Regions from separate parts of the Micromonospora cathayae genome, predicted to be linked through region 3. Evidence: riboswitches for the same ligand, from Rfam matches in the RefSeq annotation. Region 3 holds a riboswitch; each other region holds the start of a gene.
The links. Region 3 has a riboswitch for cyclic di-AMP ahead of PVK37_RS16035 (C39 family peptidase). Riboswitches for the same ligand answer to the same signal wherever they lie in the genome.
Positions count from the first base shown of each region.

Region 1: another riboswitch for cyclic di-AMP. It lies ahead of PVK37_RS30075 (coiled-coil domain-containing protein); the one in region 3 lies ahead of PVK37_RS16035 (C39 family peptidase).
Region 2: another riboswitch for cyclic di-AMP. It lies ahead of PVK37_RS08895 (coiled-coil domain-containing protein); the one in region 3 lies ahead of PVK37_RS16035 (C39 family peptidase).

Region 1 covers NZ_CP118615.1:6,831,767-6,841,680, forward strand. Annotated here, with positions in the region: gene PVK37_RS30055 (hypothetical protein) at 1-15, shown strand, start outside; gene PVK37_RS30060 (alpha/beta fold hydrolase) at 254-1,177, shown strand; gene PVK37_RS30065 (HelD family protein) at 1,449-3,566, shown strand; gene PVK37_RS30070 (cation diffusion facilitator family transporter) at 3,734-4,654, shown strand; cyclic di-AMP (ydaO/yuaA leader) riboswitch at 4,808-4,941, shown strand; gene PVK37_RS30075 (coiled-coil domain-containing protein) at 4,946-6,037, shown strand; gene surE (5'/3'-nucleotidase SurE) at 6,263-7,222, shown strand; gene PVK37_RS30085 (STAS domain-containing protein) at 7,297-7,668, opposite strand; gene PVK37_RS30090 (hypothetical protein) at 8,055-8,198, shown strand; gene PVK37_RS30095 (hypothetical protein) at 8,390-8,797, shown strand; gene PVK37_RS30100 (maleylpyruvate isomerase N-terminal domain-containing protein) at 8,955-9,590, opposite strand; gene PVK37_RS30105 (cellulose binding domain-containing protein) at 9,684-9,914, opposite strand, start outside.
Region 2 covers NZ_CP118615.1:1,893,618-1,903,531, forward strand. Annotated here, with positions in the region: gene PVK37_RS08845 (cytochrome P450) at 1-774, shown strand, start outside; gene PVK37_RS08850 (ferredoxin) at 790-1,017, shown strand; gene PVK37_RS08855 (hemerythrin domain-containing protein) at 1,130-1,735, opposite strand; gene PVK37_RS08860 (C39 family peptidase) at 1,934-2,668, opposite strand; gene PVK37_RS08865 (pyridoxamine 5'-phosphate oxidase family protein) at 2,850-3,269, opposite strand; gene PVK37_RS08870 (hypothetical protein) at 3,339-4,130, opposite strand; gene PVK37_RS08875 (hypothetical protein) at 4,490-4,858, opposite strand; gene PVK37_RS08880 (lipocalin family protein) at 5,093-5,692, shown strand; gene PVK37_RS08885 (helix-turn-helix transcriptional regulator) at 5,724-6,074, opposite strand; gene PVK37_RS08890 (carbonic anhydrase) at 6,245-6,925, shown strand; gene PVK37_RS08895 (coiled-coil domain-containing protein) at 7,114-8,133, opposite strand; cyclic di-AMP (ydaO/yuaA leader) riboswitch at 8,138-8,268, opposite strand; gene PVK37_RS08900 (YibE/F family protein) at 8,435-9,751, opposite strand; gene PVK37_RS08905 (hypothetical protein) at 9,876-9,914, opposite strand, start outside.
Region 3 covers NZ_CP118615.1:3,464,196-3,474,109, forward strand. Annotated here, with positions in the region: gene PVK37_RS16010 (uracil-xanthine permease family protein) at 1-198, opposite strand, end outside; gene PVK37_RS16015 (alpha-ketoglutarate-dependent dioxygenase AlkB) at 329-937, opposite strand; gene PVK37_RS16020 (acyltransferase family protein) at 1,133-2,473, shown strand; gene PVK37_RS16025 (hypothetical protein) at 2,484-2,957, shown strand; gene PVK37_RS16030 (hypothetical protein) at 3,105-3,917, shown strand; cyclic di-AMP (ydaO/yuaA leader) riboswitch at 4,239-4,381, shown strand; gene PVK37_RS16035 (C39 family peptidase) at 4,607-5,455, shown strand; gene PVK37_RS16040 (hypothetical protein) at 5,616-5,960, shown strand; gene PVK37_RS16045 (CDP-glycerol glycerophosphotransferase family protein) at 6,078-7,769, opposite strand; gene PVK37_RS16050 (bifunctional cytidylyltransferase/SDR family oxidoreductase) at 7,803-9,317, opposite strand; gene PVK37_RS16055 (ABC transporter ATP-binding protein) at 9,475-9,914, opposite strand, start outside.

The sequences.
Region 1 (9,914 bases), 3.4 Mb from region 3:
GTCTTCGAGGGCTGAGCCAGCACCGCGCCGGGTCACCACCCACGCGACACCACGAGAGCCGTCCAGCCGGGAGTCCGGCGGGCGGCTCTCGTCGTCGTGGACGGGATTCGCGTCGATGGATTTTCCGGCCGGTGAAACACCGGCCCGGGAATCTTCTCGCCGACACGGTTGGCGTGGTCTCATGGCGGGTAGCCGGAAGGTTACCGCCGGGTACCCGGCGGTGGAGTTCGTCCGGTTCCCTGGGGAGGTGGCCATGCCGGAGCAGTTCGAGGTGCGGCTTCCCGACGACGTACGGCTGCACGTGGAGACGACCGGGCCGGCCGACGCCGAGCTGACGGTGGTCCTGCTGCACGGCTGGACGCTGGACGGGCGCAGTTGGCACCGGCAGCTCGCCGGGCTCGAGGAGCTGACCGCCGGGCGGGTCCGGGTGGTCGCCTACGACGCCCGGGGCCACGGCCGGTCGAGCTGCATGGCCCTGCGTACGGCCACCCTGGCGCAGCTCGGCGACGATCTGGCGGCCGTGCTGGACGAGGTCGCGCCGACCGGTCCGGTGGTGCTGGTCGGGCACTCCATGGGCGGTATGACGATCATGGAGTACGCACACCGCCACCCCGGGCACTTCACCGCCCGTACCGCCGGTCTGGTCTTCGTGTCCACCACCGCCGAGGGGCACACCCACACCGCGTACGGGCTCTCGCCCCGGATCGCCCGGCTGATCCGCCTGGCCGAGACCACCGGGGCCGGGGTGCTGGCCCGGTGCGGCGCGTGGCGTCCCCCACGGGCCCTGCTGCGGGCGCTGCGGCCGTCGCTGCGCTGGCTGCTCTTCGGCGACCGGTGCGACCCGACGGACATCCGGCTGGTCACCTCGGCGGTGGCCCGGGCCACGCTCCGCTCGATCGGCGGCTTCCGGGCCTCGATCGGCACCCAGCACCGGCTGGACACCCTGACCGAGCTGGGCAACGTCCCGGCGGCGGCGCTGGTCGGCGACCGGGACCGGCTCACCCCGCCGCCGTGCGCGGAGTCGATCGCCGGGGCGCTGCCGACCACCGACCTGACGGTCTGCCCCGGCGCCGGGCACATGTTGATGATGGAGCGACCGGACGAGGTCAACGCCGCCCTGCTCGGCGTCGTCCGGCAGGCCCTCGACGACACCGCCGCCCTGGAACCACTGGGCTGACCGTCCCTGTCGCTGCTCGGCACCGCGTTCCTCGGCGGAGGCGAGCAGTTCCCGGCCCGCGGTGGTGGCGGTGGCCGGTCTGGGCGGGGAACGACACCGACCCGACCCGGCGGACCGACGGCGGGAATCCGACATAGTGGGCGCAACCGCGCCGACTTCGGGATGGCCCGACCGCTGGTCGAGCTGCTGCCCGTACCCTCACCCGGTCAGGCTGGCGCACGTCGGCGCCTGTCCGGCACCATTGGCCGCCGACCGTTCCAGGAGCACCTGCGTGACCGACCAGAGCACCCTCGAGCAGGAGATCGCCGTCGAGCAGCGGCATCTCGACCGGGTGTACGCCCGGCTGGCCGAGCTGCGGCGGTCGGCCGCCCGCGCGGAACGGGAGGGGTACCAGCTGGCCCGTGTGGGCACCTTCGGGGCGCTGGTCGAGCGGGACGCGATGGTCTTCCACGCCGCGCAGCGACGGCACCTGCTGGACGCCGAGCACGAGGGGCTGGTGTTCGGCCGGCTCGACCTGCGGGACCGGTCGGTGCTGCACGTGGGCCGGCTGGGCGTACGCGGGGAGAACGCCGAGACGCTGGTGGTGGACTGGCGGGCCCCGGCCGCCGCCGCGTTCTACCGGGCCACCCCGGCGCAGCCGCTGAACGTGGTCCGCCGCCGCACCATCGGGTCCTCGGCGGAGCGGGTGACCCGGATCGAGGACGACCTGCTCGACCCGGCCGCCGCCCCGCCGGAGATGCCGGTGGTCGGGGACGGCGCGCTGCTGGCCACCCTGTCCCGGGCCACCGGGCGGGGCATGCGGGACATCGTCGCCACCATCCAGCGGGAGCAGGACGAGGCGATCCGCTCCCCCGGCTCGGGGGTGACGATCGTCTCCGGCGGTCCGGGGACCGGCAAGACGGCGGTGGCCCTGCACCGGGCGGCGTACCTGCTCTACTCCGACCGCAGCCGGTACGCCGGGGGCGGCATCCTGGTGGTCGGCCCGTCGACGGTGTTCGTCGAGTACATCGCCTCGGTGCTGCCCTCGCTCGGCGAGGAGACCGCCACCCTGCGCTCGCTCGGCTCGCTCTTTCCCGGCCTGTCGGCGACCCGGACCGATCCGCCGGAGGTGGCGGCGGTGAAGGGTTCGCTGCGGATGCGTCGGGTGCTGGAGCGGGCGGCCCGGGACGCGGTGCCGGACGGCCCGGAGGAGCTGCGGCTGCTGTACCGGGGGCAGTTGCTCCGGTTGGGCCGCGACGAGTTGGACGCGATCCGGACCCGGGCGGTGCCCCGGGGCGCGCGGCGCAACGAGGTCCGCCGGGCCGGGTTCGACGGGATCTTCGCCGCGCTCTGGGCGCAGGCCCGCAAGCTGGGCATCCGGGGGCTGCCGGAGCAGCGTGCCTTCGAGGACGAGCTGGCCGAGCGGACCGAGTTCCGGGAGTTCCTCAAGGCGTGGTGGCCGCGCCTGCACCCGCGCCACGTGCTCGGCTGGCTGGCCCGGCCGGAGCGGCTGCGCCGGTACGCCGGGGGGATCCTGTCCGGCGCGGAGATCCGTACGCTGTCGGCGGCCTGGCGGACGCTGGACCGCGACGGCCTGACCATCGCCGACATCGCCCTGTTGGACGAGCTGGACGCGCTGCTCGGCCAGCCGATGAAGCCGGCCCGCCGCCGGCGTGACCCGTTCCAGTTGGCCGGCGGGGTGCGCGAGCTGAGCACGTTCGCCGACCGGCAGCGGGCGGAGCGGGCGGCGGCCCGGGAGCGGCCGGCGGACTACCGTGACTACGCGCACGTGGTGGTGGACGAGGCGCAGGACGTCTCGCCGATGCAGTGGCGGATGCTGGGCCGGCGGGGCAGGTTGGCGTCCTGGACGGTGGTCGGCGACCCGGCGCAGACGGCGTGGACCGGGGACCCGGTGGAGCTGTCCCGGGCCCGGGAGCAGGCGCTCGGCCGGCGGAAGCGGCACGAGTTCACGTTGACCACCAACTACCGCAACTCGGCGGAGATCTTCGCGGTGGCGGCGGCCGAGATCCGGACGGTGCACCCGGACCTGCCGCTGCCGACCGCGGTCCGGTCGACCGGGGTGCCCCCGGTGGAGCTGCGGGTGCCGGCGGCGGAGCTGGCCGCCCGTACCGTCGAGGCGGTCGCCGCGCTGCTGGACGAGGTGGCCGGCACGGTGGGCGTGATCACGCCGGTGCCGCGCCGGGACGAGGTGGCCGGCTGGCTGGGCGGGCTGGACTCGCCCCGGCTCCAGGTGGTGACCAGCCTCCAGGCCAAGGGCATGGAGTACGACGGGGTGGCGCTGGTCGCGCCGGGTGAGATCCGGGCCGAGTCCGGTTCGGGGGTACGCACCCTGTACGTCGCGTTGTCCCGGGCCACCCAGCGGTTGACCACCCTCGACCCGGTGGCCTGAGCGGGCTCCGCCCCGGTTCCCGGGGTGCACGGTGATCCCGCAGGGCCGCCCCCGCGCACCCGGCCGACGCACGCAGCGTGCTGCCCGCGTCGGTCGCCGCGCCCGTTACTTGCATACATAGCGATGTGAACATACATTGGATCCGGTCCGGCACGGGGACGGAGGGTGTGGGCGTGGGCGCAGGTCATGACCACCACGGCGGCATTGCGGGTGCCGCGCAACGGCACGTGGGCCGGCTCTGGGCGGCGTTCGCCCTGCTCGCCACCCTGATGGTGGTGGAGGCGGTGACCGCCCTCGCCACCGGTTCGCTCGCGCTGCTCTCCGACGCCGGGCACATGTTCACCGACGTGCTCGGCATCGGCATGGCGCTCGCCGCGATCACCGCGGCCCGGCGCGGCGGGCGGGACGCCCAGCGCACCTTCGGGCTGTACCGGCTGGAGGTGCTCGCCGCCCTGGCCAACGCGCTGCTGCTGTCCGGGGTCGCGGTCTACGTGCTGGTCGAGGCGGTCCGCCGGTTCGGTGACCCGCACGAGGTGACCACCGGGCCGATGCTGGTGGTGGCGGTGCTCGGCCTGCTGGCCAACCTGGTCGCGTTCGGGCTGCTGCGCGAGGGCGCCAAGGAGAGCATCAACCTGCGCGGGGCGTACCTGGAGGTGCTGGCCGACCTGCTCGGCTCGGTCGGCGTGATCGCCGCCGCGCTGCTCATCATGACCACCGGCTGGTGGTGGGCCGACCCGCTGGTGGCGGTGGCGATCGGCGTGTTCATCCTGCCGCGCACCTGGCGGCTGGCCCGCGCCGCGCTGCGCATCCTGGTGCAGGCCGCCCCCGAGCACCTGCAGGTGGACGCGGTCCGGGACCGGCTCAGCGCGGTGCCCGGGGTGGCCGAGGTGCACGACCTGCACCTGTGGACGCTCACCTCCGGGATGGAGGTGGCCTCCGCCCACCTGACCATGGAACCGGCGGCCGAGGTCGGCAGTGTGCTGGCCGCCGCGCGTACCGCCCTGCACGACGACTTCCACATCGAGCACGCCACGTTGCAGGTCGAACCCGGCGAGTCACCCGGGGCCTGCGGCCGGATCGAGTGGTAATTAGGGCAGTCTTAAATCTAGGCGTGTATTGTCCGCCTATGCCAGATTTGCCGTTGTCGTCTCCCGGGACGGCTGTGACGAACGCTGCGGCTGATGCGTCGGCTTCGGTAGTCTCGGACCCGGTCATCGCCGGGCGGCGCCCACCGGCGCCTGCGGTGACCGTCGCCTAATCGCCCAGCTGGGCGAGCCGGGGAACCATGTTCTTGGGGTGCATCCGCGTCCGCGCGGTAGGGATCTTCCGTCCCGAACCCGTCAGCTAACCCGGTCGGCGGCTGACGGAAGGACATGTCCATGCCAGGAGTGGCACCCGTACGACGTATCACCGGCCGGATGGCGGCGCTGATCGCCGCGACACTCGCCCTCGGTGTCGCCGCCGCACCGGCCGCCGTGGTTCCCGCCGCGGCGGCACCCCCGCTGACGGCCAGGGCCCCCGGGGACGACCCGGAGGGCGGCACCCCGGCGCTGCGCGCCCAGTTGGAGGCGGCCAGCAAAGGCTGGCTGGAAGCCAAGGACGCGCTGGCCAAGTCGGTCGCCCGACAGAAGACGATCAACACACAGCTCAGCACGATCGAGGCCGACCTGGTGGTCCGCGACCAGAAGGTCGGCGCGATCGCCGGAGTCGCGTACCGGACCGGACGGCTCGGTCCGGTCTCCGCGCTGCTCAGCGCCGACTCCCCGGAGGGCTTCCTGGACCGGGCCGCCGCACTGGACGCGGTGGCCGCCAACGAGGACCGGGAACTGCGCGGCCTGCTCGCCACCCGGGACAAGGCCAACCAGACCAAGGCGGCGCTGGCCAAGGAGATCGTCGAGCAGCGGAAACAGGTCGAGGTGATGGCCAAGCGCAAGCAGCAGGCCGAACGGGCCCTGGTCGTCGCCGCGCGGAACAACGCCGCGCCGAAGGCCAGCAGCAGCGGAAGCGGAAGCGGCAACAGGTCGTCGGGCACCGTCGCCACCGCCAAGCCGGCCCCGCGCAACTCCGACGGCTCCTGGCCGTCCGAGTCGTGCAGCGTGAACGACCCGACCCCGGCCAACGGCTGCATCACCCCACGTACGCTGCACGCGCTCAACCAGGCCAAGGCGGCCGGCTTCACCCGGTACGTCTCCTGCTACCGGTCCGGCGGGTCCGGTGAGCACCCCAAGGGGCGGGCCTGCGACTTCGCCGCGCAGAAGGGCGGCTTCGGCGGGGACGCCACCGGCGGCGACCGGACCTACGGCAACAACCTGGCCGCGTTCTTCATCAAGAACGCCGACCGGCTCGCCGTGCTGTACGTGATCTGGTACAGGCAGATCTGGCTGCCCAGCAGCGGATGGAAGTCGTACAGCGGGGCCAACGGCGACCCGTCCAGCGACCACACCAACCACGTACACCTGTCGGTCTACTGACCGCGTGCGCCCGGCCCGTCACCCCCACGCCCGGGGGTGGCGGGCCGTCGCCGTCCGGGCGTGGCCCCCCGAAAGGGGTCGCATGACCGGCCCTGGCCGGGGAACCCGCCCCGCGCGAGCGGACGAGAGGCGGGCGACCATGGACGACCCGGACGGGTACCCGCGGGCGAGGCGGCAGGTGAGCACCGGCAACCTCCCCGCCCCCGCCGGCGTGACGGCCGGACGATGACCCTGCGGGTGCTGGTCACCAACGACGACGGGGTGGCCGCCCCGGGGCTGGCCCGGCTCGCCGGGGCGGCGGTCCGCCGAGGGCTGGAGGTGGTGGTCGCCGCCCCGTTGACCGAGGCGGCCGGCACCAGCGCCGCGCTGACGGCGGTGGAACGCGAGGGGCACGTGGTGGTCCGGGACCATCCCCTCCCCGAGCTGCCCGGCGTACCCGTGTACGGGGTCGGCGGCTCACCCGGCCTGGTCACGCTGATCGCCCTGCACGGCGCGTTCGGCCCACCGCCGGCGGTGGTGCTCTCCGGCGTCAACCGGGGCGCCAACGTCGGTCGGGCCGTGCTGCACTCCGGCACGGTCGGCGCGGCCCTCACCGCAGCCGCGAACGGGTGCCGGGCGATGGCCGTCTCACTGGACGTCCCCCCGGCCAGCGTCGTCACCGCCGGCGAGGGTGGGCTGATCGGCAGCCCCACCGGCAGCGGCAGCCCGGCCGGTCACACCGCCGGCAGCGGCGGACCGGCCGGTCACACCGTCGGCGACGACGAACCGGTCGGTAGCGCCGTCGGTGACGACGGTCCGGCCGGGCCCGCCGGCATCCGGGTGCCCGAGGCCGAGTGGCACTGGTCGACCGCCGCCCGGGTGGCGCTGGACCTGCTCCCCCGGTTGACCGCCGGGCCGGTGCAGAGCGTGCTCAACGTCAACGCCCCGAACCTGCCGTACGAGCGGCTGCGCGGGGTACGCCGGGCCACCCTGGCCGACTTCGGTCAGGTTCACCTGACGGTCACCGAGGTCGGCCACGGGTACGTCCGTACCTCGCTGGTGGAGCCGGGGCCGGCCGTCCAGCCGGGCAGCGACCTGTTCTGGCTGGCCGAAGGGTACGCCTCGGCCACCGCGATCCGGGCGGTCACCGAGGCCACGGACATCGACCTGTCCGGACTCAGTGGCGAGGACTGGCGGCCCACCTGACCCTCTGGACCCGCCGACGGATCACGGCGGCAGCGCTGTCCGGCGCGAGCGGGTCACCCCGCCCGCCGCGACGGTCAGCCGCCCGGGAGCACCTCGGGCTCGGGCGTGGCGGCGGCACCGGCGAAGTACGGCTCCGGCGCGCCGAAGAGGCCGAGCAGGCCGGTCACCCAGAGCTGCCGGTGCACGAAGCGGCTCGGCTCGGTGACGGCGAGCTTCACCCCGCTCACCTCGGCGGTCTGGAAGCCGGCGACCATCGCGCTGATGCCGACGGAGTCGATGAAGGTGACCAGCCTCATGTTGAGCTCGATCCGCGTCGGGCGGCCCTTGGCCAGCACCTCGACAACGGCTTCGCGTACCTCGTACGCGGTGTCGACGTCGATCTCACCGCGCGGGGCGATCTCGATGACGCCACCGGGCAGGACGGACTTCACAATCGACAGGCTCACGCGAGCACCTCCACTCGCCCGTCTCCGGGCGCCTCATCAGTACGCGGGCCGCGACCGAGAGTATTCCTCCGACAGCCTCGGTCGCCACCCCCGGGGATGAGCAATTCGCGGACCAGGGCGCGGTAAGTCGCCTTTGTCCGGACTTTCTCCTCGCAAATGCCGAACGTCCGATCCCGGTTTCGGTGCGCTCCGCGGACCAAGGGTAGCTGGCGTCGACCGACGGGGTGTGCACCCGTCGATCCGGGCGCGCCCCGACCGGGGTGGCACAGCGGCCAGCCGGCCGTCGACCAGCGGGCTCAGCACCGTTGACCTGCGGTCCTGGCACCGTTGACCAGCGGGCCTAGCATCAGCCGGAGGACTGCTGGCGGCGACGAAAGGACCTATCGATGATCAAGAGGCTTCTCGGGCTGGCCGGCGTCGGCGCCCTGCTCGCCATGGTGCTGGCCTGCGGCTTCGGCGGCGCGGGGGACGACGACGATGACGATGACGACGACTTCGCCCGTGGTACCGCCGTGGTGACCCTGCGCTGATTTCGGGCCGTCCGGCCCAGAGGTTCCACCCCGCCCGGTGACGGTGCCGGCCCGATCGGCCGGTGATCGACGTCACCGGGCGGGTTTGCGTCCCCATCCGGTTGGGCACCTGGTGGGGACGGGCGGACCGCAGCCCCCGACCTGACACCGTGGTCCGATGTGGCCGCCGGTACCCGAGGGAGGTAACCAGGATGTTCGGATCCACACTGCTGGAACGCCGGAGCAGGCCCGAGCGGATCGCCGACCAGGCGTGGCGGCACCTGACATCCGCGGTCGACTCCGCCGGCACCAGCGTCCGCGACACCGCCCGGACCGCCCGCCACAGCGGCCTCACCTTGGCCGACGAGGCCGGTGACCTGGTCGGCTCGGCCGCCGAGGAGGCCCGCCGCCGAGCGGTACGCGCCTTCGACGCGCTCGCCGGACGCCGGCCCGCGCTGCCCTGGACGCTGCTCGTCGGGGCCGCCCTGGCCGGCGCGGCGATCGGCTGGGCGGCCGGAACGGCGGCCCGGGCCGTGGGCAGCCGGGGCGATCGGAACGTGGACGACATCGAGTTCGTCGACGTCGACAAGCCCAGCTCGCCGGCCGGCCTGGACGGCTGAGCCCGCCTCCCCCACCGAAGACGTCGAGCCCCCGGTCAACGGTGACCGGGGGCTCGAACGATTCCGGAGGCCGGCCCGTCCAGGGGCCGGCAGCCGGCAGGACCATCCCGCAGGCCGACAGCCGGCAGGACCTTCCGCCGGGCCGGCGGCTTGCCGGTCAGAAGGCGGTGATGTCGGCCGGGGCCCGCTCGGACCGGGACAACGCCCGCAGCACCGCCGGCTGCCCGTGCCGACGGGCCGACAGCCGGGCCAGCAGGGTGAACACCGGATCGATCACCTCGGCCGGCAACTCGGGGGTGTCCAGGCCGACGCTGACCGCCAGGTCGTCGGAGTGCACGGCGATCTCCAGCAGCCGGGTGACCAGGAAGTCGTCCAGGGTCAGCGACCAGCCCCCGGGCACCACCACCAACCGGTCGACCGGTGCCTCGGCCAGCACCCCGGCCACCTTCTCCAGCGTCTCCCCGGCCCGGGACAGCAGCGCGGCCGGGCCGGGCCCGGCCAGCTCGCCACCGATCCGGCGGACGACCACGCTGACCTCGTCGTCCAGCCCGGCGTCCAACCACGGCACCCGACCGAAGTGCTCCGCCAGACCGACCGGCGCGCCCGCCGGGACCGGCTGGTCGAGCATCGTCGGTACCCGGAGGATCTGGGCGGCCAGGTGACCGGCCAGCCCGCCCACCCGGAACTCGGCGAGCGCGCTCGGCTCGGCCCACCGCCGCGCCACGGCCGGCTCGCCGAGCAGGGCCAGCGCCGAGCGCGCCGCGGTGAGGTACGCCGTCCTGGTCTCGTTCATGCCCGCTCCTCCACCCGATGGAGATCACATCCTATCGATCCCCTCCGGTGCCCCCGGCCCCGCCGGTCGAGGCGGGGCCGGGGGCAGGCGGACTCAGCGGGAGTAGGAACAGGTGGGAGTGGGAGTGCCGGTGGCGCCGGGCACGCTCGCCAGGAAGCCGAAGGTGGTGCTCTGGCCGGTGGCGAGGAAGCCGTTGTAGTCGGCGTTGCGCACGGTCACGGCGCTCCCGGTCTGGGTGAGCTTGCCGCCCCAGATCTGGGTAAGCTTCTCACCGTTCGCGTACGTCCAGGTCACCGTCCAGCCGGTGATCGGAATGTCCTCGTA
Region 2 (9,914 bases), 1.6 Mb from region 3:
CTGCCGATCCGGGTCATCTGTGACCTGCTCGGTGTGCCGGTGGCCGACCAGGACCGGTTCCACACCTGGTCCGAGGCGATCGTCTCGACCACCGCGTTGACCCCGGAACGCGCCCAGAAGTATCTCGACAACCTGCTGTCGTACATGGCCGGGCTGGTCGAGCAGCGGCGCCGGACGCCGACCGACGACCTGATCGGCGCGATGGTTCGGACCCGTGACTCCGACGCCGACCGGCTCACCGAGGACGAGCTGGTCAGGCTGGCCGCCGGGCTGCTCGCGGCCGGGCACGAGACCACCGTGAACCAGATCCCCAACCTGGTGTACGTGCTGCTGACCAACCCGGAGCAGTGGGCGCGGCTGCGCGCCGAGCCGGAGCTGGTGCCGAGCGCCGTCGAGGAGCTGATGCGGTTCATCCCGCTCGGCGCGACCGCCGCCTTCCCCCGGTACGCCACCGAGGACGTCGAGGTCGGCGGGGTGCTGGTCCGGGCCGGTGAGCCGGTCATCGTCTCGATCCATTCGGCGAACCGGGACGAGCGGGCCTTCGCCGAGCCGGACGTGATCGACCTGGCCCGGTCGGTCAACCCGCACCTCGGCTTCGGGCACGGCGTCCACCACTGCGTCGGCGCGCAGCTGGCCCGGATGGAACTCCAGGTCGTCCTGGGCACCCTGCTCGACCGGACGCCCGACCTGCGGCTCGCCGTGTCCGAGCCGGAACTGACCTGGAAGTCCGGCCTGCTGGTGCGTGGCCTGACCAGCCTGCCGGTGAGCTGGTAGCGAGAGGAGACCCCTGTGACCTCGGCGTGGCGGGTGACCGTCGACCCCACCCGGTGTATCGGATCCGGCATCTGTACGGGTGCCGCACCGGACCATTTCGTCCTCGTTGACGGCCTGTCCTGTCCCCGGGACGAGCTGATCGAGCCGGCGGACCCGGTGATCGACGCGGCCGAGTCCTGCCCGGTGGAGGCCATCCAGGTGGCCGACGCGGCGAGCGACCGGCGGATCGCCCCGGAGCTGTGAAGTCGGATTGATTCGGCCCCGGGACGGTGGCGGAGCCGGGTTCGGCCCGGGACCGTGACGGTCCCGGGCCGAACTGTCCCGGCTGTCCGGGCGGCTCTGCTGTCCGGTGTGGTCAGTGGGTCTGCTTCTCCCGCAGCTCGGTCACCGAGGTGGGACGGCCGCTGATCGCGTCACGTACCCGGTCCACCAGCCCGGTGCCGGGGGCGAGCAGCTTGTTCGCCGGCGGACGGTCCGGTGCGGCCGGGTGCGGCCGGGTGGGCGCGGTCTTCTTCGCCGCCTCCACCTTGCCGGCCAGCTCCACCAGTTCCTCGTGTGCGACGGCGGCCCGCAGCCGGGGGAACAGGTCGCTCTCCTCTTCCTGGACGTGGTGCCGGATGGTGCTGGTCAGGTGGGCCAGCAGCTCGTCGAAACGGGGGTCGGACGGGTCCAGGGACTCCAGGTCCTTCATGGTCCGTTCGGCGTCGGAGTGTTCGTCGATCTCGTGGTCGGCGAGCTGGTCACCGTCGGGGAGGGCCTTACGGGCGGCCGGGTAGACGTACGCCTCCTCGGCGATCGAGTGCCGGACCAGTTCGGCGATCACCACGTCGGCGAGCTGTCGACGGTGCTCCGGCGTGCCCTGCCGGCTCTCCAGTTCGACGAAGAGTGCCTCGACCTCGCGGTGGTCGGTGGTCAGGATGTCGATGACGTCCCGTCCGGCCGTGCCTTCATGGTGGGTCATGTCTGTGCCCCTTACCGGTACGAGCTGTTGCGGATGCTCGATTCGGTACCCCTCGATCCGGGGCTCAACCCCGTCGCCGGAAAGTGGACGCCGACCGGCCGGGCCCCGTCCGGCCCGGCACCCCGAGGGGCCGGCCCCCGGTTCGGGGTGGCCGGCCCGTCGGCGTCGGGTGCCCGTTGACGTCGGGTGCCGGTCAGGTCAGGAGCTGTAGCCGCGTTCGGCGATCCAGTGGGCCAACCGCTCGGTGCTGAGCCAGTACTCGCCGACCGGGTCGGCCGGGTCCGCGATGCGTACGGTGTCACCGCCGTCCCGGTAGGCGACCACCGTCAGGTAGTGCCCACCCGGGTACGAGTGCTCCCGGCCGTCGGTGTCGACCGTCCCGCCCTTGATGTTGGCGACCACCGGGTCACCGGCGTCCAGGGCGTCCACGACGTCGGCGCGGAGCCGTTCGATCTGCTCGGGGCGGGCCACCGGGTCCCGGATCTCGGTGGTCCGGTAACCGCCGCCGGTCAGCTCGTTCAGCACCCGGGTGACGTCCTCGGCCGAGTTGGTGCCGGCGACGGTGGTGCCGAGCTTCTCGGCCAACTCGTCCTGGCTGAGGAGCTTGCCATCGGCGGAGAGGGCGATCCGGGTGGCGGCCGGGCCACAGTAGTAGAAGTTCGGCTGGGCCTGGTAGGCGACGCGGAGCGCGCGTTCCCGGCGGGTGTCCCGGGCGTCCCGGTCGTCCCGCCGGTCACCGGCGTCACTCCGGTCCCAGCGGGCCGGGGAGGTCGTGGTCCGCTCGGCCGGTCCGGCGATGGCGGACGTCGGTCCGGTCGTGGTGGCCGCCGGTCCGGTCGCGGCGTGTGCGGCCACCGCCGGTCCGACCACGGCACCACCGGTGAGGACCAGGCCGGCGACGGAGAGGCTGCTTCTGCGCAGGATCCGGTTCACGTCGAAGCTCCTTCGGGGGTTGACGGCGTCGCGGCCGGGGGCGGGTGGCGCGACGCGGCACCGCGTGGGCGCTCGGCTGTTCGGGGAATCCAGCGGCCCTGCTCGGGCCTACCGAGCATGCAACGACCCGGCCCCGGCCCGCATTTCGGCGGGGCCTCGGGGAGCAGCGGGGACGGACGGTTCAGAGGCTGCCGAGCAGGCGGGTCACGGTGATCTCGATGACGACCCGGGCGGGATTCGGGCGGGGTGGCCGGTACCGCTCGGTGTAACGGCGTTCCGCCTCGGTTACCGCCGCCGTGTCCGACCGCACCACGGCCCGGCCCTCGATGGTCAGCCAGCGTCGCCCGTCGACCTGACAGACCGCCACCAGGGCACCCTCGGGGCCGGCTGCGGCGACGTGACGCGCCTTGCGGGACGTTCCGGAGGTGATCACCCGGGCCAGGCCGGCGGCCGCGTCGAAGGTGACCCCGACCGGTACGACGTGCGGGGTGCCGTCCGCGCGTACGGTGGTCAGGGTCGCCAGGTGCCGTTCCCGGCAGAAGGCGGCGACCCGCTCGTCATGCGGGGCCAGGCGGTGCCCGCCCCCCGATCGCTGCCCCATGCGCGTCCCCTGTCTCCGGCTGTCAGCTACCGGCGATCATGACACGGTCGCCGCGGAGCCGGCCGGGGATCAGGCGACGGCGGCCCGACCCCGGCGGTACTCGGTCCGGGCCGGGCGCGGCTCGACGACCGGAACCGGCTGGGTGGCCTCGGTCAGCGGGAGCAGGCTGTCGGTCTCCGGCCTGCGCAGCGTGGCGGTCCAGGTCTCGTCCCGCAGGCTCCGGGCTGCGGCGGCGGCCAGCTCGGCGGCCTGCCAGGCGACCCGCTCCCGCTCGGTGGCGGCCCGGTGCCGGGCGAGCAGGTGGTCCCGGACCGCCCGCCGCAGCATCACTTCCTGCTCGACCGGGTGCCGGCGCGGGTCCCAGCCGGCGCGGTACGCGAGCGCGTCGTCGAGCTGCGCCTTCGAGAGTTCCCCACGCTGGTACGCGGCCAGCGCCGCCCGGTGCAGGTACCGCTCCCGGTCGGCGTACTCGGCCGGCGTCTGCGGCGTACGGGGCAGCGGCATGGCCGCGGCGGCGGCCAACCGACGCAGGTCCTCCTCGACGGTCTGGTACGCCTGCCAGGCGGTCTCGACCTCCTCCTGGGCGGCGAGCCACTCGGCCCGGCGGCGCTCGGCGGTCGTCGCGGCGCGTTCGGCGGCGACGGCGATCTCCTCCGCGTACCGGTCGAGGTCGCGCTGCTCCTCGGCCACCTCGGGTTCGGCCGGTAGGACGGCCCGCCGGATGCGTTCCCCGGCCCGGAACCGGTCCGGCCGGACGAGCAGGGTGGCCACGGCGGCCACGATCACGCCGAGCAGGGCCAGCCAGATGACGGCGGCCCGGGGGACGTCGAGCAGGACGGAGGAGAGAACGGTCTGCATCATCACCAGCACCTCGTGACGGAACGGACGGGACAGGCTCGACAGGGATGCCCGGACGACCGGGCGGAGACGGACCACGCGACCCACGGGCCCCCGGAGCCGTCGGCACCGCGACCGGGAACCGGTGGGCCGACCCACGGACGTCCGGGACCGGGCGGGCCGACCCACGGCGACCGGAGAGCGGCCGGACCGGGTGCGCCTGCCGGGGTGCGGCAGGGCCTACCGGAAGGCGGCCGGACTACCGGGGCGTAGCGGCCTGCCGGGGGTGCGGCCGGACCACCGGGGTACGGCCGGAGCCGAAGACGGTCAGGTGCGCGGTCGGGAACTGCCGGCGGCGCGCGTGCGCGGGCGGGCGGTCGCGGTCAGGCGCGGGGCGGGCCGCGGAGACCGAGCGGCCCCCGGTCGGGGGCGGCGGTGAGCGGGACCGGCCGGAACCGCACCGGAGTGGTGGCCGGTCGGTCGGCGGCGGGTCGGTCGGCGGCGGCCGGATCGCGCGGGGGCCGCTCGGCCAGCCCGGCGCGCTCGTCGACCGGCCGGTCGACGGCCTGCGGTGGGCCGGTCAGGGCCGGGCGTAGCTGGACGGCGGCCGGTGTGGACGGGGCCGCCGTGGTGGCCGTCGCGCCGCCGAAGGTCAGCGTCAGGACCAGCGCGGCCATCGCCAGTCGGGTCAGCACCCGCAGCGCGCGCAGCACCGTCGGCCGCAACGGGCGGACGAAGGCTGAGGGCTGCACGGTTCCAACCTAACCCCGCGGCGGCCCGGTCGCCTCTCCGGGAAACAGGTGTGACCGGTTCCACCGCCATTCGCCGGACAGCCTGCTCCCACCGGGGATACGGGCGCCGGGGCCACTGTGGATGCATCGACGACGATGATATTTACGACAGTTTTCCCAGGTGGGCCGCCGGGCATCTGTCGGCCGGCCGGCGTCGACCGGACGCCGCCGGAGCCGATCGGTGAAGGAGTTCTCATGGGAGCACGACGTCGGGGTGCGGGCCTGGTGGCCCTCGCCGCCGCACTGCTGGTCACCGCCGTGCCGGGCCCGGCAGCCGCAGCCACGGTGGACACCGGGCTGGTCCGGCCGGTGGAGTCGGTGGACGTGCAGCGGTACGTCGGTGAGTGGTACCAGGTGGCCGCCGTCCCGGCCATCTTCGAGATCCAGTGCTTCAAGAACGTCAAGGCCCGGTACGACGTCCAGCCGGACGGCACGATCGGGGTGTACAACAGCTGCCGGACGATCATCGGCACCACCAGCGCGGTCACCGGCCGGGCCCGCAGCGAGAACCCGCCGGCCGACTCGGTGCTGACCGTCTCGTTCCTCAAGCTGGCCGGTCAGTGGCGGTACTTCGGCGGCCCCAACTACGTGATCATCGGGCTGGACCCGGAGTACCGCTGGGCGGTGGTCGGCGACCCGGACCGTAGCAGTGGCTTCGTGCTCTCCCGGGAGCCGGTGCTGACCGCCGGGCAGACGGCGGCGGCGAAGGCGGTGCTGACCGCCAACGGCTACGACCTGTGCGACTTCCGGACCACCCGGCAGGACGGGGGCGCGCCGGCCGGCCCGTTCTGCTGACCGCTGCCGGCCCGGGGCCGGCCGCTGGTCGTCACGAGGGGGACGGCTCGGCGGTCGGCTCGGGGTCGACCGGGTCGGTGAAGAGGGCCAGCAGGGCACCCACGCTCTGGTACGCCTCGGCGGGGTGGCGGAACCGTCCGGCCGGGTTCACCGTGTACTCGTTGCGTCGGCCGACCCGGGTCCGCTGGAGGTAACCCTCGGCTTCCAGGTCGGCGACGATCGCCTGGGCGGCCCGCTCGGTGACCCCCACCTCGTCGGCGACGTCGCGCAGCCGGGCGGTCGGGTTGCGGGCGATGGCGAGCAGTACGTGCGCGTGGTTGGTGAGGAAGGTCCAGTGTCGCTGGCTCCCGTTCTCACTGCGTGTCGTCGCCATGACCGTCATGCTATGACCATGCCTTCGTGTTCCGGTCTCGCACCCTGGACGGATGTCAACACCTGAAACGCAGATCACGTATCTCTTGACGTAGTTTGCGCTGCGTGTGACCGTGGTGGCAAGCCGTGTCCATCCCCGCCGGGGAGCGCGGACCGGCCCGGTGAAGGGGTGGGAAAGCAATGACCGTTCCCGGATCGCAACGGCCTCCGGCGACTCCGGCGCAGGCCCTGGCCGAGTTGCAGGCCGGCAACCGGCGCTTCGTCACCGGTGACACCAGGCACCCCAACCAGGACGCCGACCACCGGGCCGCCGTCGCCGACGGCCAGCACCCGTTCGCGGTGATCCTCGGCTGCTCGGACTCCCGCCTCGCCGCCGAGATCATCTTCGACCGGGGTCTCGGTGACCTCTTCGTGGTGCGTACCGCCGGGCACACCGTCGGGGCCGAGGTGCTCGGCAGCGTCGAGTACGCGGTGGCCGTCCTGGGGACCCCGCTGGTGGTCGTCCTCGGGCACGACTCGTGCGGGGCGGTGCAGGCCGCCCGGGAGGCGGACGGCACCGGTACGGCACCCTCCGGTCACCTCGGCGCGATCGTCGGCGCGGTGGTGCCCAGCCTGCGCCGGGCCGCCCGGCAGGGCGTCGACGACATCGAGGGGATCGTCGACATCCACATCTCCCACACGGTCGACGTGCTGCTGGAACGGTCGGTGACCCTGGCCCGAGCGGTCGAGCTCGGGCAGTGCGCGGTGGTCGGCATGTCGTACCGGCTCGCCGCCGGTGAGGTCCAGGTGGTCGCCCCCCTGCCGGCCGACGACCGGTACACCCTCGCCGCCGGGCCGCTCGCCCCGGCCGAACCCCGCTGACGTACCCGCCGAACCGCGCCCGGACCGCCGCCGACGTACCCGCCGGACCTCGCCCGGACCGCCGTCGGGACCCCGCCTGGCTCCCGGCCGGGGTTCCCGCCGGAACCCTGCCGACGACGGACCGCCCGACAACCGCGACAGCCCCCCTCCGTACCCGGAGAGGGGCTGTCGGCGTCGGTGCGGGTGGCTCAGAGCAGCGACACGTGCACGTGGTCGGTGTGGTCGGACGGACCGCTGTACGAACTCCAGCCGGTCGCCGGGAACCAGATCAGCTTGTTCCAGATCACGTAGTAGACGCCCAGCCGGTCGGCGTTACGGACCAGGAACGCGCTCAGGTTGTTGCCGTACTTCCGCTCGTCCATCGTGTCCCACGAGCTGAAGCCCTTGTTCTGGAGCGACCAGTCGCAGGCCCGGCCCTTCGGGTGCTCGTACGGCCCGCCGGGTCGGTAGCACCCCACGAACCGGTCGAACCCGGCCCGCTTGACCTCCTTGTACATGTGGAGGGTGCGGGGGGTGATGCAGCCGCCGGTGGTCGGGTCGTCCTCGGTGCAGCTCATCGGCTGCCACTCGCCGCTGGAGGACCGTCCCGGGCCCATCCGGGCCACCGGGGAGGTGGCGTCCACGAAACCACCGGTCACCCGGAGGCCGCCGACCAGGGCGAGCGACTTCTCCGCCTCGCTCTTGCGCTTGCGCAGGATGTCGTTCTGCTTCTGCTGCTCGAGGATCTCGGCGTCGAGCGCCTTCTTGGCGCGTACCGTCTGCTCCCGGGCAGTGGTGACCGCGGCGATCCGCTTGGCGTTGATCCGGTTCATCTCGTCGAGCGCGCTGACCCGTCGGACGAACGAGTCGGGGGAGTTGGTGTCGAGCAGCAGGGCCGCCGCGCCGATCCGGCCGGTCCGGTAGGACTGGGCGGCGATCGTGGCCACCTGCGGGGTGAGCGCCTTCAGTTCGCTCTCGGCGCGCTGCACCTCGAGGGCCAGCGTCAACTGCCGCTTCTTCGACTCCTCCAGCTTGACCTTCGCCTGCGCGTAGCTGCGGTTCGCCGCCTCGATCACGTCGTTGAGCATCTTGGGCTGCCCGCCCTCGTGCCCGGAGGGGGACGAGGGGTTCGAGGGGGCCGCGCTGGCCGGTGCCGGACCGGCGGCCACGGCGCACACGGCGAGTACGGCGACAACGGGTTTCAGCCACCGGCGTAGGGGTGCCGTCACAGTGTTCCCTTCCGTCGACCGCCGACCGGGTTAGCTGACGGGTTCGGGGCGGAAGTGGCCCCTACCGCTGGCGCGGATGCACCCCACGAACCTGGTTCCCCGGCTCGCCCACAGGCGATTGGGCGGTGGCCCCGCTGGCGCCGCTGCGCGCCTTCGGCGGTGACCGGCAGCGAGGTTACCCGACGGCGGCCGTTGGTTTCTACGTCCGTATCCCGACCAAAAGCGTTATTTGGTAATCCCTTTCCGTCACTCGTGACACATTTATCAAGATCACGGGGGGTGGTGGTCACGCTGAGGAGTGTCACCATGTCGTATCCGTGCTCCTTTGCCGGGTCGGCCAGGCGGCGGGGGTGTCGGCGGGTTCGGTGGTGCCGCGCGGGGTACTCAGGGCGGCCAATGCGTCGTCCCGGTCGCCGGTGGGCCGGGGCGGACGGGTGGTCGTCGGGCGGCCCCGACCGGCGGTGGTGACCAGCGCGGCCAGGCCGGTGGTGATCGGTACGGCGGCGATCAGGCCGAGCGTCGCGACGATGCTGCGGACGATCTCCTGGGCCAGGAACTCGCTGGTCACGATCTCGCTGACGCCCCGGGTGTCGGCTGTGATCAGCAGCAACAGCGGCAGCGACGCGCCCGCGTAGGCGAGCACGATCGTGTTGACCGTCGAGGCGATGTGCGCCCGGCCGACCCGGGTGGCCGCCCGGTAGAGCTGGAGCCGGGTCAGGTTCGGATTGGCGTGCGCCAGCTCGGTGACCGTGGCCGCCTGGGTGACCGTCACGTCGTCCAGGACGCCCAGCGAACCGATGATGATGCCGGCCAGCAGCAGCCCGTGCAGGTCCACGTCGGCCTGGAACATCGACAGCGTGGTGGCGTCCTCCGAGCCGTGTCCCGTCAAATGTGTGAACGCGGTCGCCAACACGCCGAGAATTCCGGTGAGCACCAGACTCGCCAGGGTGCCCAGCACCGCCACCGAGGTCTGCGCGCTGATCCCGTGGGTGAGATACAACACCACGAACATGATCAGGGCCGCGCCGGTGATCGCCACCGGCAGCGGGGACTGGCCGGCGCCGATCCCGGGCAGCACGAAGAGCAGCAGGATGCCGAAACTGACCACCAGCCCACCGAGCGCGGCCAGCCCACGCCACCGGCCGAACGCCACGATGGCGACCGCGAAGACCAGGGCCAGCCAGACCAGCGGCTTCCCGCGCTGGTGCGCGGCGATGCTGTAGTTGCTCACCGTCGGGTCGGTCGGGTCGGTCAGCACGACCAGTACCACCTTGTCGCCGACGTCGACCTTTGGCGCACCCGGACCGGCCGGGATCGGCGTCTCCACCTGCCGCCCGGCGTCCGGCCCGGTGTCCACCGACACGGTGGCGGTGCCGCACGGCCCCTCGCCCCCGTCCGGATCCTCCGGCGTCGGCGGGCACGTCTCGGTCACCAACCGGCTGACCGTGCCGTGGTAGCGCGGCACGTCCTCGCCCCCGGGCACCTGCGCGGTGTCCCGGGGCCAGAGCACCAGCGCCGCGACCACGCTCAGCAGGAACAGCGGGACCACGGTCGCGATCAGGATGCGGCGCACCCGTGGCGGTGCCGCCGCGACCGGGCGACTGTGGTCGTGACCCATGGCTACTCCAAACGATCCTCACGTCGGTACGGGCTGACGGTCCGGCCGGTTCATTCTGCCGGGTGGCGGACCCGCCGCTCGCAGCGCATGCTGGCCGGCCAGTCATGATCCACTCCGTTTCAGGTCACGGCTGCCCGCCTCCCGCGTTCTGCTCCGCTGTACC
Region 3 (9,914 bases):
CGGGAAACCGGTGATCAACGGCACCGTGAAGGTGGCCCCGAACATCGCCACCACGTGCTGTACGCCGACGCCCACCGTACGCGGCCAGGACAGCCGCTCCCCGGGGTCGACCACGTCGCCGGGGCGTACGGTGCGGCCGTCGCCGTGTAGCCGCCACGGCGACCAGCGCGACGGTGTCTCGGTGGGTGACTGGGTCATGGCGCTGCCCTTCGCGTCGGGAGACCGGCGGGGACGGCGGACGACCCTGCACGTTTCTAGCAGAGTGCCGCCGACGCGGGTGGACGGCCCGGCGGCATCCCGCAGACGTGAGTGGGCGGCCCGGCGGGGGTCAGGCGACGCCGGCGGGGCGGAACTGGACGCTGACGCGGGGCCCGACCGGGCGGCTGGTCTTCGGCACGGCGTGTTCCCAGGTGCGCTGGCAGGAGCCACCCATCACCACCAGGTCGCCGTGCCCGAGCGGGAACCGCAGCCCGGCCCCGCCGCCGCGCGGACGCAGCAGCAACGGGCGCGGTGACCCGAACGAGACGATCGCCACCATCGTGTCGACCCGCCCGCCCCGGCCCAGCGTGTCCCCGTGCCAGGCCACGCTGTCCCGGCCGGAGCGGTACAGGCACATTCCGGCGGTGACGAACTCCTCACCCGGTTCGGCGGCGTAGTGCCGGTTGAGCGCGACACGGGCCTGCGTCAGCACCGGGTGGGGCAGCGGCCGCCCGGCGGCGTACCAACAGAGCAGCCGGGGCACGTCCACGTCGGCGTCGTACATCCGGCGGCGCTCGGCCCGCCACGGCACCTCGTGCAGCAGCGTGACCAGCACCGGGTCGGAGCCGCGTACCCAGCCGGGCAGGTGGTCGACCCAGGCCCCGTGGCTCAGCTGGTGCCGGCGTACCCGGCCGGCGAGCGGCCCGAGGGTGCTGCCCTCCTCGGCCAGGTCCAGCATCGACGGCTGGTACGCCACGTCTCCCACGTCGCCGATCCTACGCCGCTGTCGAACACCCGTACGAGTGGCGGTCGGGGTAGGGTGCCCGGCGGGCGGCACCCGTGCCGCTCCGGGCGACCACCCCTCCGGCGTACGCCGGCCGACCGACGGGAGAGACCGTATGCCGATCCGCGAGCCGTACCCGCGGGCGGTGTCATGACCAGCCTGGCCCCGGCGGCCGGGGTGGACCGGTCGTTGCACCGGCTGCCCTCGCTGACCGGTCTGCGGTGGATCGCGGCGATGCTGGTCTTCGGCTTCCACGTCGGGACGATGCGGATCATCGTCGAACCGGGCCACAAGGCGGTGGTGGACCAACTGTTCACCCTGGGCCTGTCCGGGGTGCAGTTCTTCTACATCCTCAGTGGTTTCGTGCTGGTCTGGTCGGCCCGACCGCAGGACACGAAGTGGGGGTTCTGGCGGCGGCGGCTGGCCAAGATCTATCCCAACCACGTGGTGCTCTGGGCGCTGGTGCTGCTGGTCGGGCTCTGGTTCGCCGACCCGTTCAACGGCTCGGCCGCGATGCAGAACCTCTTCCTGATCCAGGCGTGGAACCCCACCCCCGGCTACTTCTACAGCGTCAACACGGTGAGCTGGTCGCTCTCCTGCGAGCTGTTCTTCTACCTCTGCCTGCCGTTCGCGCTGCCGGTGATCCGCCGGATGCGGCCCTGGGCGCTGTGGGCCGTGGTGGTCGCGGTGCCGCTGGTCATCCTGGCGCTCTGGCCGGGGCAGCTGCTGGTGCCGGAGCAGGACCGCTGGTGGTTCACCCAGGTCTTCCCGCTGGTGCGCTCCACCGAGTTCTGGATGGGGGTCGCCGCCGCCGAGCTGATGCGGCGCGGGCACTGGCGCGGGCCGGGTCTGCCGCTGGCCAGCCTGATCTTCGTGGTGACGTGGCTGGTCGCCGGCGAGTGGATCCGCGCGGAGTTCTGGGCGGCGCTGCTCTCCGTCGCGTACATCCTGATCATCACCTCGGCGGCGCGGGCCGACGTGCGCGGCCTGCCCTCGCCGTGGCGGTCGCGGCCGATGGTCTGGCTCGGTGAGGTCTCGTTCGCGTTCTACCTGGTGCACGTGTTCGTGATGATCACCGTGTTGCGGCTCACCGGCCACCACGGCGTCGGGTTCACCGGCTGGACGGGTCTGCTGGTCGTGGTCGGGTTCCTGCTGGTGAACCTGCTGCTGGCCTGGCTGCTGTACCGCTGGGTGGAGACCCCGATGATGCGTCTGCTGGCTCCCGCCCGGAAGCGGTCCGCCCCACCGGGTGCGCCGTCGACGCCGGCCGGCGGCACCGACCGGCCCCGGCAGTCCACACCGGCTCCCGGGTCGGCGCCGGAGCCGGCGGCGTCGGCATCCGGGCCCGGGTCGGAGGTAGCGGTATCGGCCCCCGGGGCGGGGGCAGGAGTGGCGGTACCGCGGCTCGCGGTGCCGTCCGCCCGGCGGCCCGGCAACGGGACGGATCCCGACACGCGCGGCATCGATGCGGGTACCCGACGTTCGGGGTAATCTGCTTTTCGTGCCCCCTGTCGCGTTCGACCGCCCCCGGTGGTGGTTGGCGCGCTGGGTGTCCCGGGTGTTCACCAGCCTGGCCGTGACGGTGGCCCTCGCGCTGAGCGGCGGCGCGCTGGCCGGCAACCTGTCGGCCTGGTCCGAGCCGGTTCCCGGCTCCGTCGACCGGTTGGTGGTGTTCGACCCCACCGTGTTCGGCCCCACCGCGTTCGACTCCACCGCGTTCGACTCCACCGCGTTCGACCCCAGCATGTTCGACCCCACCGCGCTCCGCGCACCCGCCGACCCGGCGTCGAGCGCCGGGGCGGGCTGGTCGACCACCCTGGACGACACGGACCGCACGGCGGTGCCGGTCCGGTTCCCCGCCGGGCCGGGCGATGCCGCGCCGGACGGGGGAGCCACCGTCGGCGTCGCCCCGGTCCGGCCGCTGGTCGGTACGCCGGCGGGTGCCGTCGGCTCGCGGGCGCCACCACCGTGCTGAGCCGTCCACCCCGGTGACCTGCCCGGGGGCGGGACGACCTGACGAACCTCACCCCGTACGCGCCCCGTGCCCGGCGTCCCCCGAGACGCCCCGCGCCCGGATGCCGGTACGGCCCCCGCCCGCTTCCTGTTCCGTGAGGTGCCGACGATGGACGTCGTTCTCTACGAGTTCCTGATCGATGTGCCCCGGGCGGCTGCCATCTGGTCCGCCCTGCTCCTGCTCGCCCTGACCGTGCTGACCGTCCTGGTGGCCCGCCCCGAACGGGAACCCACCCCGGCCGCACCCTCACCCCTTCCGGCCGGCCCGGACGCGGCGGCCGGTGGGCCCGCCGGCCCGGAGGCGGCGGCCGGTGATCCGGTCGGGCCGGATCTGGCGGACCTGCGCCGGTACGCCGAGGAGGTGGCCGTGGCGGCGGCCGGTGCGGCGCAGACGGCGCGTCGTCGCCGGGCGGACTGGCTGACCGCTCAGGAAGAGGTGGAGACGGCCTGGCAGGCGTACGACGAGGCGGAGAGCGCCGCCCGTCGGTTCGCCGGTGCCGCCGCCCTGCCCCTCCTGGCCACCCCGCACACCCCTGCCGAGTACGCGGCCCGGGAACGTTACCTGCACCGGGCCGCGATGGCGGCGTACTGGCGGGGTGACCTGTCGGTGCGGCAACTCAGCGACGTCTTCGCCCGGCGGCACGGCTGGGATCCGCGGTTGCACCCGGTGGTCCAGGAGGCCGTGCTGCACCGGGTGGTCCGTGACCTGCGTCGGGCGGACTACCGGGTGGCCGCCGAGCGGGAGCGGGTGGCCTGGCAGGACGCCGAGGTGGCGGCCACTGCGGCGCGCAGCCTGGCCGAGGAGGCGTACGTGGCCGCGGAGCGCCTGCGGGCGGCGGTCCGTCCGGTGCCGGTGGCGACGCGGCGGATGACCGGCACGGTCCGCACCGTCACCCGCTGGCGTCCGGCCCGGGTGGGCTGAACACCTGCCCCGGTGGCCCGGGAACCTGGTCGCGTGACCGGATCGTGACATGATCCGGGCGGCCGTCGGGCCGGTGGGGTCTTCGGGGTCGGTTGTCCGGTCTGGGGCCACCCGGCCCGGACCGATTCCGCCGACAAACGACCGGTTCTCGCCCGACGATTCCCCGGTAACTGGTCGTCCCATTGAGCGACGACAGTTCGACAACGTGCCGCGCTGACCGGCTCGGGATGATGTTCTGGCTGCTCAGCAGGGTTGGCAGTGGAGTGCTCAATCAGTAATGTCGGCCCGTCTGGTGCGGTAGTCGATCGCAGAGGGCGAGGCCGCGCCGACCCGCCGAATCGTGAAGTACGAACCGGGGACCCACCTGTACGTCCGGGGTGAATCCGTGGGCATCGTCCCGCGGTAGGGCGACCTTTCCCGCCCGAATCCGTCAGCTAACCCGGTAGGCGGTCGAGGAATGGAGTCGTTCGTGCCGTACCGCCCCGCCCCCCGGTACCTCCACGGTGCCGCGCTGCCACCGGCCACCCGCGTGGGACACCCGCGCTGATCCCGGCGTCCGCGCCAGGTGGCTGACCCAGCCGTCGCCCGAGCGGTCGCCGTCCCCGGCTGAGCCGGCCGGACTCCTGACGCGCGGTCTGATCCGCGTGCCGGTGCGCCGCTCTCCACCCCCGTACCGTGGAGGACCCCCCGTGAAGAAACCGATCAAGTTGCTGTCCCGCCGTTCCCGGCAGGTCGCCCTCTCGGCGGCGGTGCTGGTGGCGGCGTCCACCGCCGGTGTCCTGGTGGCCCGCCCCGACGACCCGGCCCGGCCGGACACCACCGCCGCCAGCGTCGCCGAACTGAGCCGGTCGGCCGCCGCCTCGCGGGCCCAGGAACGCCTCCCGGCCGCGCCGGCCAGCCCGTCGGTCAGCCCGTCCACCGCCGGCAGCACGCCGTCGGCCGGCGCGCCGGCCGCGTCCCCCGCCGCGCCACGGACCACCACGGCACCGGACCCGGACCTGTCGGCCAGCCCGACCCCCGCCCGCCCGCCGGCCACCAAGGTGCTCGACATCGAGTACCAGGAGCAGAGCACCTACTACTACTGTGGGCCGGCGGCCACCCGGATCGCGTTGACCGCCCGGGGGATCGTCCGCAGCCAGGACGACCTCGCCCGGCGGCTGAACACCACCGAGTTCGGCACCAACTCCGCCGAGGACACCACCCGGGTGATGAACGACCTGGTCGGGCGGGACGTCTACCAGACCCGCATGATCCCCGGTTCGGCGGCCACGGCGGCCCAGACGGACCGGCTCCGCGCCGACGTGGTCGAGACCGTGGGCAGCGGGTACGCGGTGGTGGTGAACGTCGCCGGCACGGCCACCGACGTCGCCGGCGGCTGGCACTCCTTCCCCGGCGGTCACTACGTGGCCGTGGTCGGCTACCGCGACGGCGGCCGGACCGTCAAGATCGCCGACTCGGCGAGCGCCGCCACCAGCTCGTACTGGATGAGCATCGACGCGGTGGCGGACTGGGTCGCCACCCGCGGCTACTCCGCCTGATCCGCGCACGACGATCCCGCCCTCGGCTCCTGCGGCCGCCGGGCACCGACACCCGACCGGTGCCCGGCGGCACCCCGCTGCGGTCGTACCGTCGGTAGCGCCCCGCCGGGGTCGTAGCCGTGGGCGGGGGCGCTGGCGTCGGCCGCCTACACTGCCCGCCATGCCCGCCGACCGACCGGACAGCGCCGGCCGCGAACGCTTCGCCGGGGTACGCGGGGTCGTGTCGCGGCATCGTGCCCCCATCCTGCGTACCCTCGCCGGGCTGGCCCTCGGGCTGGCGGCGCTGTTCCATGTCGTCGGTGACGGGGTTCCGCCCAGCCCGGACCCGGGATGGCGGGGCTGGGCCGTCGACCACCTGCACACCCTGGTCTGGCTGGTGCTGGCCGTCGCCTGCTGGCTCGCCGCGTCCCCCCGGCCGGCGGGACGTCGGTGGGCGTCCCGGGTCAGCCTGCTCGCGTTGGCGCTGTACGTGACGTTCCGACTGGTCCTGCACGGGGTGGTCTGAGAGCAGGCCCACCGGACGCGGCCCACCATAGGCGCGGGTCGACCGGACGCGGCCCACCGTGACCCGCGGGCCCATCGTGGGTGAGGGCCGGTCGGGGGTGCGGCCGGTCGGTGGTCGTCAGTGCGTGGGGGCGGCGACCGGGCCGGTGGGCTGCTCCGGGACGGTGGGTGACGCCGTCAGGTGCGCCCGCGCCGCCGACAGGAACCCCTCGGCGTACGACTCGACCGGGAAGTCACCGAGGTAGTGCGTCCGCATCGCCCACCGCGCCCCGGCCAGCGGGTCGGTGCCGAGCAGCCGGTCCAGTACCTCGTCCACGTCGGCCAGGTCCCGCCGCAGCACGTAACCGGAGCGGGCCAGCGGGAACCGCTCGGTGAACCGGTCGCCGTCGGCGCCCATGTCGGTCACCGCGTACGGCTTGCCGGAGTAGAGGTAGTCGGAGATCACTCCGGACACGTCGGAGACCAGCGCGTCGGAGCGGTTGACGCAGTCGACCAGGCTCATCGCCCGGCTGGCGTCGGCCCCCCAGACGTGCTGCCGTCCGGTGCGGGACCGGTCCGCGGCGAGCAGTTCCTCCACCCGGGCGAGCTGCCGGGCCGACTCCGGGTTCTGCGCGGTGTACGGGTGGGCCCGCAGGATCACCGTCGCGCCCCGGGCCAGCAGCCGGTCGACCAGCGTCGCGGCCACCGGCAGCGAGCAGTAGTCGGCGTCGGCGTGGTGCCCGGTCCAGGTGGGGGTGTAGAGGACGGTCGGGTTCGCCGGCAGGGTCAGTGGCGGGCGACGTACCTCGATCGCCTCCACCTGGGGGCGGCCGACGATGACGAACTTCTCCGCCGGGATCTGCACCCCGGCGCGGGCGTACCGGTCGATGGCGGCCTGACCGGCGACGAAGTTCCGGTCGAAGATGGCGGTGACCGGGTTGGCGCTGGGGGCCTTGTCGCTGTCGCCGTGGTGGATCTGGATGTGGGTGAGCTGGGTGAACCGGATGCAGTGCGCGTTCTTCGCGCCGTGGTTGACGTAGAACGCCACCTTCAGGCTCGGCACCAGCGTCTCGTCCATCGCCTTGAGGGTCGGGCAGTACACCACCGGGGCGGTGGTGGCCGCCGCGATCGGGGCCAGGAACTCCGGCTCGCGCAGCAGCACCAGGAACGGCCGGCCGATCCGCTCCAGGTAGGGCAGCCACATGGTGACCTGGTACTCGGAGCCGGGCGGGGCGGAGAAGTAGAGCAGGAACTCCGGCTGGTGCCGGCGCAGCGCGCGGGCCACCGGGCTGTTGGCCGCCGTCGACGGGCGGAACCGCCGACCGGCCAGGCGCGTCCCGACCAGCCCGGCGAGGCCGCCGACCAGCAGGCTGACCAGCAGGGCGTACCAGCTGGGCAGGGCCAGCAGCGCACCGAGCGCGACCGCGCCGAGCAGCACCGGGATGGCGGTGCCGACGTGTGCGGTGGTCAGCCCGGTGCGGACCGGCAGGTTGGCGGTCCGGATCTCCAGCCCGCCGGCGACGCGCAGCGGCCCGTCCAGCAGCACCAGGGCCAGCAGCACCAGTCCGGCGGCGGCCAGCGCCGGGTCGAAGCCGGCGTCCAGGCGGCGGGTGTACCCGATCAGGACGCCCGCCGCGACCAGCACGGACTCGGCGGCGAGGTCCGCGTCCGGGCGGACCCGGCGCTCCCACGCCCCGGCGGCCAGGGCGGCGACCGCCAGCAGCAGCCCCGGCACGGTCGCGCCGGTCAGCAGCAGGACGAGGAACGCCAGCACCGCCAGGCCCACGGTGAGGCCCCGGGCGAGCAGTTTCCGGACCAGGGTGCCACGCATGTCGCCGACGTCTCCTGACTGGTGCGGGTGGGTTCAGTTGGTGGCCGGCAGACCGGCACGGTCCGGGCCGGGCTGGGTCGGCAGCACCGGTTCGTCGGCCGTCGCCGGGACCGCCTGACCGCCGGACCGGCGGACGTCGATCACCTGGCCGGTGAGGTCGGAGAGGAGCACGTCCAGCGAGGCGCGGGCCACCGTCTCCGCCGCGAGCAGGGTGTGTTCGGGTTCCGCGCCGAACGCCCGGGTACGCATCGGGGTGGCGGTGCGTTCCGGGTTGACGCAGTTGACCCGGACGCCGAACTCGGCCCACTCGTCGGCGAGCGCCTGGGTGAGGTTGACCAGCGCGGCCTTGGTCGCCGAGTAGAGCGCGTACCGGGCCCGCCCCCGGGTGTACGAGCTGGAGGTGTAGAGCAGCAGCTGACCCTTGGTCTGTTGCAGGTACGGCAGCGCGTACCGGGCCACGGTCACCGGCCCGACGAAGTTGACCTGGAGCAGCCGGTCGATGGTGGCCTCGTCCATCTCGGCCAGCGCGCCCTTCTCCAGGATGCCGGCGGTCACCACCACGTGGTCGATCCGGCCGGTGGCCTCGTACGCGGCGGTCAGCGCGGCCCGCACGTCGGCGTCGCGTTCCACGTGGGTGCCGGTGGTGGAGCGGCTGACCGGGAAGACCTGTGCGCCGTGCCGGCGGGCCAGCTCGGTCAGCTCGTGCCCGATGCCGTAGCTGCCGCCGAAGACGACCATGGTCCGGCCGGTGAGTTCCTCGGTGTAGCGGGCCTCGTCGACCAGCCGGGGGACGCGGGCGGCGGCGAGCTGGAACAGCTTGTCGACCAGGTGCACGTCGACCGGGTGGGTGACCTTGATGTTCTCGTCCGCGCCGTCGATCACCTTGATCGGTACGTCCGGCAGGTAGCGCAACACCACCCCGCAGTCGTCGGTGGCGGCGAAGTGCGGGTCGTCGGCGGCGAGCCGGTACGCCTGCCGGATGGTGGGGGAGCGGAACGCCTGCGGGGTCTGGCCGCGCCGCAGCCGGGACCGGACCGGGATGCCGGTGATGCAGTCGTCGTCGTCGACCTCGACGATGGTGTCGGCCGAGGGGATCGCCACGTCCACCGCCGCGTACGTCCAGAGCGCGTTCACGCACTCCCGGACGATCCGCCCGCTGACCAGGGGCCGGACCGCGTCGTGGAAGAGGACGTTGCAGTCGTCCGGGCCGATCAGGTCCAGCGCCAGCCGGGTGGTGTCGCTGCGGGTGTCGCCGCCGGCGACGACCCGGCGGACCTTGCGGAAGCCGGCGGCGTCGAGGATGCGCCGGGCGTCGTCGACGTACCCCGGGGCCATCAGCACGAGGATGTCGTCGATCTCGGGGGCCGCCTCGAACACCGCCACGGTGTGCTCGATGATCGGCTTACCGGCGATCTTGACGAGCTGTTTGGGGATGCCCAGGCCGACCCGGGAGCCTGTCCCGCCGGCCAGCACCACCGCCACCGTCCGCGCGGGCCGCCACGGTGCCTCCGTCGCGGTGCCGGATCCGGTCGGGTGGTCCTGCGTCATGGTCGATCCTCACTGATCCACGTCTGGTGCTGCGGTACGGCTGGCTCCGGCGTCCGGCTGCGGCGTCCGCCGGGGTGGGGCGTCGGTACGGCCCGCGACGACCAGTGGGCGTCCGACCGGCCACGCGGTGACCGGTCGGACGCCCACTGGCGGTGCGTCAGCGGCCGGCCATGTAGTCCTCGTACGCCCGGGTCACCTCGTCGGTGGGGCCGTCCATCCGGATCACCCCGGACTCCAGCCAGATCGACCGCTCGCAGGTGTCCCGGATCGAGCCGATCGAGTGGCTGACCAGGAAGACGGTACCCGCGTCGGCGCGCAACTGGCGGATGCGCTGTTCGCTGCGGCGGCGGAACCGGGTGTCACCGGTGGCCAGCGCCTCGTCGATCAGCAGCACGTCGTGCTTCTTCGCGGCGGAGATGGAGAACCGCAGCCGGGCCTGCATGCCGGAGGAGTAGGTCCGCATCGGCAGCGAGGCGAAGTCGTCCCGGTCGTTGATGCCGGAGAAGGCGAGGATCTCCGGGGTGACCTTCTTGACCTGTTCCGGGGTCATGCCCATGGCCAGGCAGCCGAGCGCCACGTTGCGCTCGCCCGAGAGGT